2 regions of the Lysinibacillus zambalensis genome follow, and region 2 is predicted to be linked to the other one. Evidence: riboswitches for the same ligand, from Rfam matches in the RefSeq annotation. Region 2 holds a riboswitch; the other holds the start of a gene.
What was found. A riboswitch is a leader RNA that binds a small molecule or an ion and turns the genes downstream of it on or off. The one in region 2 is predicted to bind thiamine pyrophosphate.
Positions count from the first base shown of each region.

Region 1: it holds a riboswitch for thiamine pyrophosphate, as region 2 does, so the genes downstream of both, thiW (energy coupling factor transporter S component ThiW) here and thiC (phosphomethylpyrimidine synthase ThiC) in region 2, are expected to answer to the same signal.

Region 1 covers NZ_JBEGDG010000003.1:180,214-184,435, forward strand. The annotation lists gene ABNX05_RS06555 (ABC transporter substrate-binding protein) at 1-192, shown strand, start outside; gene ABNX05_RS06560 (MFS transporter) at 394-1,590, shown strand; TPP riboswitch at 1,657-1,764, shown strand; gene thiW (energy coupling factor transporter S component ThiW) at 1,865-2,362, shown strand; gene ABNX05_RS06570 (VWA domain-containing protein) at 2,573-4,222, opposite strand, start outside.
Region 2 covers NZ_JBEGDG010000029.1:15,831-20,052, reverse strand. The annotation lists gene ABNX05_RS23455 (S-layer protein) at 1-162, opposite strand, end outside; gene ABNX05_RS23450 (AEC family transporter) at 441-1,370, shown strand; TPP riboswitch at 1,595-1,709, shown strand; gene thiC (phosphomethylpyrimidine synthase ThiC) at 2,033-3,811, shown strand; gene ABNX05_RS23440 (catalase) at 4,016-4,222, opposite strand, start outside.

The DNA of each region.
Region 1 (4,222 bases), on a different contig from region 2:
GCTGATTATGTAGGCTACTCTTCCCCTAATATTGCAGCGATGAAGTTAATGGATAAGGAAGTTGTATCTGATAAGCGATTCTATCCTTCTGAAGAACAACGTAAAACATTAGAAGTTTATAAAAACTTAGGCCCTGATTATTTGGGTAAATACAATGAGCTGTTTTTAGAATTTAAAATGAGTATTCGATAAACTTAAGCTGTTCTCACATTACGTTGAGAATAGCTTTTTTGTTTATCTGGAAGAGAATCCCAAGGGAAGACTGGTGCAGAAACTTGTTTTAATAATTAGAATCCCCATAAATAAGTCTCTTATTTCAGACTTATAGTCAATAGTAAACGTACAAGCCTTGTGGTAGACTGTAATATATTTGAATAAAGAAAGGGGTATTCGATGACCCAGCAGAAGTCTAATAAGGCGGCTTTATATATTTTAATGTTTAATATGTTTATCGCAATGGGGAGTATCGGAATTATTATTCCTGTCATGCCTGAGTATTTACAACTATTTGGTGCTGCAGGACAAGTACTTGGCATGTTGATTGCAACGTTCGCCTTAGCACAATTTGTTTTTTCTCCAATTGCTGGGAATCTTTCCGATCAATACGGTCGTAAAAATCTCATTATTTTCGGTCTTATAGTTACAGGCCTTGCACAAATTGGTTTCGGGCTATCTACAGATGTGTGGATGCTCTTCTTGGCACGCTTTTTAGGTGGCCTTGGATCTGCATTTGTCGCACCTCCTATAATGGCATTTGTGGCTGACGTCACAACGTACGAGGAACGCGGAAAAGGTATGGGGATGATAGGGGCAGCAATGTCCTTTGGTTTTATGATCGGACCAGGTATCGGTGGATTCCTCTCAAAAGTTAGTTTACACTTTCCATTTTATACTGCTGGATTTGCAGCTATCTTAGCAGCTATTTTATCGTTCTTTTTATTACCTGCTACAAAACCGAACACAGCGAAAAAAGCGCAGAAGCAGGATAATCTTGTAAAGCAGATGGCCCGTTCAGTCCAAATGCCTTATTTTGTCATGCTAATTATCATGCTTGTATTCTCTTTCGGAATTGCTAACTTCCAAACAACATTATCATTATTTGTTACAGAAAAGTTTAATTATACACCTACTGATATCGCCATTATATTAGTAATGGGCGGCGCTTTTGGTGTTGTTGTACAGATGTTTGTTATTACACCGCTGTTTAATCGCTTCGGCGAAATGAAAGTAGTGTTAGTCAATTTATTTATTGCAGCCGTTTCGATTTTCTTAATATTATTCGCATCCGGGTTTGCACTTATTTTAATTGTAGCGACAATCTTCTCTACAGCTACGACATTGATTCGCCCAGCTGTCAACACACTGATTTCAAAGCTTGCTGAAAATGAACAAGGCTATGCAGCTGGTCTGAATAATGCGTATATGAGTCTTGGTAATATGATTGGTCCAGCTTTAGCAGGTATGTTATTCGATTGGAATATGAACAGTCCTTATATTTTCGGGTCTATTATTTTAATGGCTTGCTTCTTCCTTGCCCTTATTTGGACAATGAAAAAAGCACCACACCTTATGCACCCTGATTCAAATTAGTCTGAAAAGTTATTGACTATTTTTAGTAGTGTGCTACATTATTAGGAGAAAAACTAACAATTAAATGTTTACCACTAGGGGAGTCTTTAAAAGGCTGAGACGTATATTGTCATATACGGACCCTTTGAACCTGATCTAGTTCACACTAGCGGAGGGAAGTGGCGACACTTGCTTTTTGCTATTTTAAATGCAAGGCCGCTTCCTAATGCTTTTAGGGAGCGGCTTTTTTCTAGTTAATTAGCGATTCACAAAATACTAAATAGGAGTGGAAATTATGTCAATTCGAAAATTAACAATCATGGCCTTATTAGTAGCAATTGCCGTAGCAGGTTCTACCTTCGTTTCAATACCAACAGGCATTGCGCGTGCCTACCCTGTACAGCATGCCATTAATGTAATTGGCGCGATCATTCTTGGACCAGTGCCAACTGTTATGGTCGCCTTTATCACAGCCATTATTCGTATTTTAACAGGCACAGGCTCATTATTAGCTATACCCGGCAGTGTTATTGGTGCTTTATGTGCAGCTCTTGCCTATAAATACAGCGGCAAACAATGGCTCGCAGGTATCGGTGAAATGTTTGGAACAGGTATAATTGCCTCACTCATTGCCGCACCTTACGCACATTTATTAATGGGGACATCTGTAGCTTCTTTATTTTTTATGCCAGCCTTTTTAACTTCAAGTACTATTGGTGCTGTATTAGGCATTGTCATTGCTAGCAATTTACGTAAAACTGTATTTGTAACTAACCTTAATACTCTTTTATAATTCATAAATCCTTTTTGAAGGGATGAGTGATTTATCGGAATATTTTTGAAAATACAGTATATCTGACCGCACTAATAGTTTGCAGGAATTCTATATTCCCTATTTTAACCACCTACTTTGTAAATGTCATCCAACTATTGATGATAGCCTTGGAATGACAAAAAACGATGGCTCATTGCTATAAAGCGTTGAACCATCGTTTTTTAATTGCTAATGTCGATTTTTCATGCCCTTTAATAGCTGGGCAACATTTGTGTCCTCTGCCTGTATTGGTTTTTCCTCTACACGCTGATCTTTTTTCTTCGGTCTTGTTAGGAAACCCCAACCAAAGCGTCTAATGGTAATATCAATGAAGAATAGTAGCATCCCTGCTAATAAAAGCCATGTTGCGATATTTTGGCGTTCCGCTCCTTTTTTAGTAAATTCACGGAATACTTCGCTCGGTTCTTTCAAAACAGAGCCGCCTGTTTGCTTTGTTAATTCTTTGACTAGCTTATCGTTCACTGGACGTAATTCATATTCAGCACTATAAGGTACACTTAAACCAGCCTGGTAAATAGCTTGCTCTTCATCGGCAATGCGGAAAAAGATGAGTCCTGGTTCTGCTTGCACGACTGCTCGAACTTGTGATGCCGAAATTGCCTCAAGCTGTGTTTCAAGTTCCTCACCCGCTTCATTGACAGCAACAATATCTAAAAATGCCGCTTCATTTGTTGGGTCAGTAATGACAAAGGAGCCGTCCGATTCTAGACGTACATCGTAGGCAACATCGTTATAGCTTGGTAGCATTTTAGAAATAAGCGTTTGCCAAAATGCACCCCAATTTTGCCACCTTGCCCAGTCTCCCGTCCATTTTCCTGTCGAATCAGACGTAAAGGCATAAGTTTTGCCAAGGCCATATTGCCATTCTGCAAGTACGGGATCTTCCTTCTCACTTTTTGCAATAATAGTGGCCCCCTGCTTTGCTGTCGTACCTATATAAGCATTCATTTTAGGTACCCCATTTGCAAATAACGTATTCCAGCCAGAGGCATTAAATATAGTTGGGTAGAATGGATTATCTTCAATATAGGTGCGTGAAATCATGGCAGTTTCACGAGATAAAATAGAAGGAATCGTCTGCTCATCAACAACATCGTAAAAACGCCCACTCCCCATCTCACTGAGTGCTTCAAGTAAGTTAGCATCTGCATCTTGACCAATTGCAACTGTTGAAAGAGTCGTGCCATTTTCTTTTCCATGTGCAATTAAGTCTTCATAGTTGCCCGACTGTGACTGTCCATCCGTTAATAAAATAATATGCTTACGCTGTAGTTTTAAATCTGCTAGATTTTCATAAGCTTTAGCAAGTGAACCATATATTTCAGTACCCCCGCCTGGCGTTACAGATAAAATCGTATCTACAGCTTCTTCCTTATTGCCAAGTGGCCCTGTCTCGATAATTTCCCAAGGTCGGTCATCAAAGGCAATAAACCCGAGCGTATCCTCATCTCGTAGCATTTCAACTGAACGAGCAGCAGCCTCCTTAGCAAGCTCTAGCTTTGCTCCAGACATACTTCCAGAACGGTCAAGTACGATTGCCAACCCTAATGATGGTAATTGCTCCTTACCTTTAATCTCCATTTCAACAGGTAGTAAAGTTTCGATTGGTGTTTTAAAATAACCGCCTAAGCCAAAGCTATTTTCGCCACCAACCATTGTAAAACCGACGCCAAAATTTTTCACTGCTTGCTCAATGACATTCATTTTTGCCTCACCGACTAAATGTCCTGGCACATTATCAAAAATGATTGCATTGTATTGTAAATAACTAGAAAGCTCATTTGGTAAACTTTTAGTATCTACAACATCGTAGGAAAT
Region 2 (4,222 bases):
AACATTTTGTCCCTTTGTTTTGGCTGCAGCTACTTGCCCGTCGATTTGAACTGAGTGGTTTAAAGATACATCATTAGAAGTGGCATTCGCAGTTGATACAGGCACAATTAAGGTTGCTGTAATAGCGGTAGCCATAAAAGTAGAAAATACTTTATTCTTCATTTCTTGTCGCTCCAATCATTGTATTTAATGGATAATATATCATATATTTCTTCAGTTTAGTGCGCGAATGGGGTATTTTACTATATTAATTTAATGAAATAATAGGCCTTTTTCCTTCAATTATTTTAATAACTCGTAGTTTGAGAGGGTAAATCATCCTTCCAAGAGCCTTTGCTATTGTTTGAACATGATGAAAAAGACAGGATGAGTGAACGCTGAAGTACATTGACCGAGTTTACAAACAGCACTACTATAGGAGAGGAAAGGGGGACAACACTATGGTGTATCTCGGTATGATTTTCTTTCAAATTGTCGCTCCGATTTTAGTGCTTCTAGTACTTGGCGCAGTTTTACAAAGGAAATTTCGTTTTAATTTAAAGGCGCTATCTCAACTTATTACATACTGCTTTATGCCAGCAGCTGTTTTTGTGAATTTATATGAAACGAGTATAGAATTGTCTGTACTTGGGGAAGTTGCGTTTTTTATTCTACTCTTTATCGGAAGCCAAATGGTCCTTAGTCACTTTCTAGCAAAGGGGCTCGGTTTAGTAAAAACAGAGGCTGCGGTGTTTAAAAATAGCGTTGTCCTTATTAATTCAGGCAACTATGGTATTCCAGTTGCCCAAATGATTTTCGTGACTCAGCCGATTGGGGTAGCGATTCAAGTTATTCTCGTTATATTTCAAAATATGACGACGTATACTTACGGCTTGTACAATTTAATTTCTTCAACAAAATCAGGTATGTCAATTTTGAAGGATTTCCTCAAAATGCCTATTATTCATGCACTTATTATTGGCGTTACTATGAACTATTTTAATATCCCTATACCGCAGTTCGTAAAAATTCCGATAGACCATGTGGCAGATGGCTTTATCGCTGTAGCATTAATAACTTTAGGGGCACAGCTATCCCAACTTGAAATAAAATCTATGTTTAATAAGATGGTATACATTAGTTGTTTTACACGATTAATCATAGGGCCTGCCGTAGCATTGCTTATCATTTTTGCTCTTGGTCTTGACGGTGTCGTGGCACAATCACTTTTTATAGCTAGTTCGTTCCCGACATCGCGAAATAGTTCCAGTCTGGCATTAGAATATGACGTAGAATCGGCAACTGCTGCACAAACAGTTTTATTTTCAACGATTGTGAGCTGTATTACAGTGACAATTGTGATTTATGTAGCGGAGTTGTTGTTTACCTAATGGCTAGGTGCTCATTTGATTGTCCATAGTTGATAAAAACTAAAATTGTTCCGATAAAATGAGATTTTGTTCCGATAAATCTTCAAAGCATATGAACTCATCAGATAACGTGAAGTTGTGCGCCAAAGTCTAATCTGACGCTGATTCTTGATGAATGTGCCAAAAATAATCAAATGAAGCTTCCATCTATTAGCAATATCTGCTACACTAGCATCAAACTTAATAGTATTAACTAGGGGAGTCTGATGAGTCAGGCTGAGAGGGAAACGCATAGAGGTTTCTTGACCCTTTGGACCTGATCTGGCTCATACCAGCGTGGGAAAGTTAACCATTATTGCACACTACGTTATTTGCAATAACTATACCTTTACATTCTTAGCCGGATCCAAAATTTTTTTGGATTCGGCTTTTTGTCTTCATTCAGCAGAAGACTCCTATCTTTCCAGGTGATGAAATGTATGCGGTGAAGCTTCCTAACTAGTAGGTGCCCAAACGCCTGCTGAATGAAGACAAGCCTCCGGCGGATGTCACGGATTTTAAAAGGAATGAATTGTGCGGGCACAATTCAAAATCCGGACGCAATTACGCCAAGGCGAAATTGATTTTTGTTGGGTGAGCTAGATTCGGTCCTTATATTAATATAAAAGGGAGCGAAGTAGTTTATGACAACAATTAGCGAAAAGAATATTACGATTATGTCAAGTTTTGAAGGAAGTAAAAAAGTTTACGTAGAAGGTTCTCGACCAGATATTTTAGTGCCAATGCGTGAGATTGCCTTGAGTCCGACGACAGGAAGCTTTGGTGAAGAGGAAAATGCACCAGTGCGTGTTTATGATACGAGTGGCCCGTACACTGAACCTGCACATAAGGTGGATATTACGAAAGGATTGCCAGCTTTACGTAGTGCATGGATCAAAGAACGAGGTGACGTTGAGGAATACGAAGGTCGTACGATCAAGCCAGAAGATAACGGATTCCGCAAAGCTGATGATCCACGAATGAATGAAAATGTGTTTCCGGATTTATCTAGAAGGCCTTTACGTGCGAAAAAAGGCAAAAATGTAACGCAGCTTCACTATGCACGAAAGGGAATTATTACTCCAGAAATGGAGTTTGTAGCGATTCGTGAAAATATGGATCCCGAGTTCGTGCGCTCAGAGATAGCGGCGGGGCGTGCAATTTTGCCATCTAATATTAATCACCCTGAGGCAGAGCCAATGATTATTGGACGCAACTTCCACGTGAAAATTAACGCCAATATTGGAAATTCAGCGGTGTCATCCTCTATTGCAGAAGAGGTAGAAAAAATGACGTGGGCTACACGCTGGGGTGCTGATAACATTATGGATTTATCGACGGGTAAGCATATTCATACGACGCGTGAATGGATTATCCGTAATGCTGCGGTGCCAGTAGGAACGGTGCCGATTTATCAAGCGCTAGAAAAAGTAAATGGTGTGGCAGAGGATTTAACGTGGGAGGTGTATCGTGATACGTTAATCGAACAAGCAGAGCAAGGTGTAGATTACTTCACGATTCATGCAGGGGTATTGCTACGCTATGTGCCATTAACGGCTAATCGTGTAACTGGCATAGTGTCTCGAGGAGGCTCGATTATGGCGCAATGGTGTTTATATCACCATCAAGAGAGCTTCTTATATACTCATTTTGAAGAAATCTGCGAAATTATGAAAACCTATGATGTTGCCTTCTCTTTAGGTGATGGTTTACGTCCTGGTTCTATTGCAGATGCAAATGATGAGGCTCAGTTTGCGGAGCTGGAAACGCTAGGGGAATTAACGCAAATTGCCTGGGAGCATGATGTACAGGTGATGGTAGAAGGACCAGGGCATGTGCCGATGCATCTTATTAAAGAAAATATGGACAAGCAGTTAGAGGTATGTAAGGAAGCTCCTTTCTATACGTTAGGACCACTAACGACAGATATTGCTCCGGGCTATGATCATATTACATCAGCCATTGGAGCTGCAATGATTGGTTGGTATGGTACGGCAATGCTATGTTATGTAACGCCTAAAGAGCATCTTGGCTTACCAAATCGTGATGATGTTCGTGTGGGGGTTATTACGTACAAAATTGCTGCACACGCTGCTGATTTAGCGAAAGGGCATCCGGGGGCACAGCAACGTGATGATGCACTATCTAAGGCACGCTTTGAATTCCGCTGGCGCGATCAATTCAACCTTTCGTTAGATCCAGAGCGTGCAGTCGAATATCATGATGAAACATTGCCAGCAGAAGGAGCAAAAACTGCGCACTTCTGTTCAATGTGCGGACCTAAGTTTTGTAGTATGAAAATCTCACAGGATATTCGTACTTATGCAAAAGAAAAAGATCTAAATACGACTGAAGCTATCCATAAGGGTATGCAGGAAAAGGCGAAGGAATTTAAAAAGGCGGGCAGTCAAATTTATCAATAATTATTAGACTAGGCTCGTGTTTTTCATAGGCACGAGCCTTATTTTGGTTCATCATCAAGAGGGGGCATGTATATAGGTTGATTTCCTTTCCGGTGATGCGCTCTCATTTTGTCATTAAGATAAAAAAACTCCATGTGAGGTCGCCCTTCACATGGAGTAAAAAGTTGGATTTGGATATCAATAATAGTTGGAATATGTGGAGAATTAAACGTTAGTTGGTTGTTTCACGTATGGATTTGTAAGATCCATACCTTCTAATGAAAGACCCATAGCTTTTGCTACACCTTCACCATATGCTGGATCAGCTAAATAGCAGTGAAGAATATGACGACGTTTAATGAACTCTTCAACTGATGCCATATCATTAGCAGTATTTTCGAATAGGCGTTGTTGCTCTTCGGCAGTCATTAG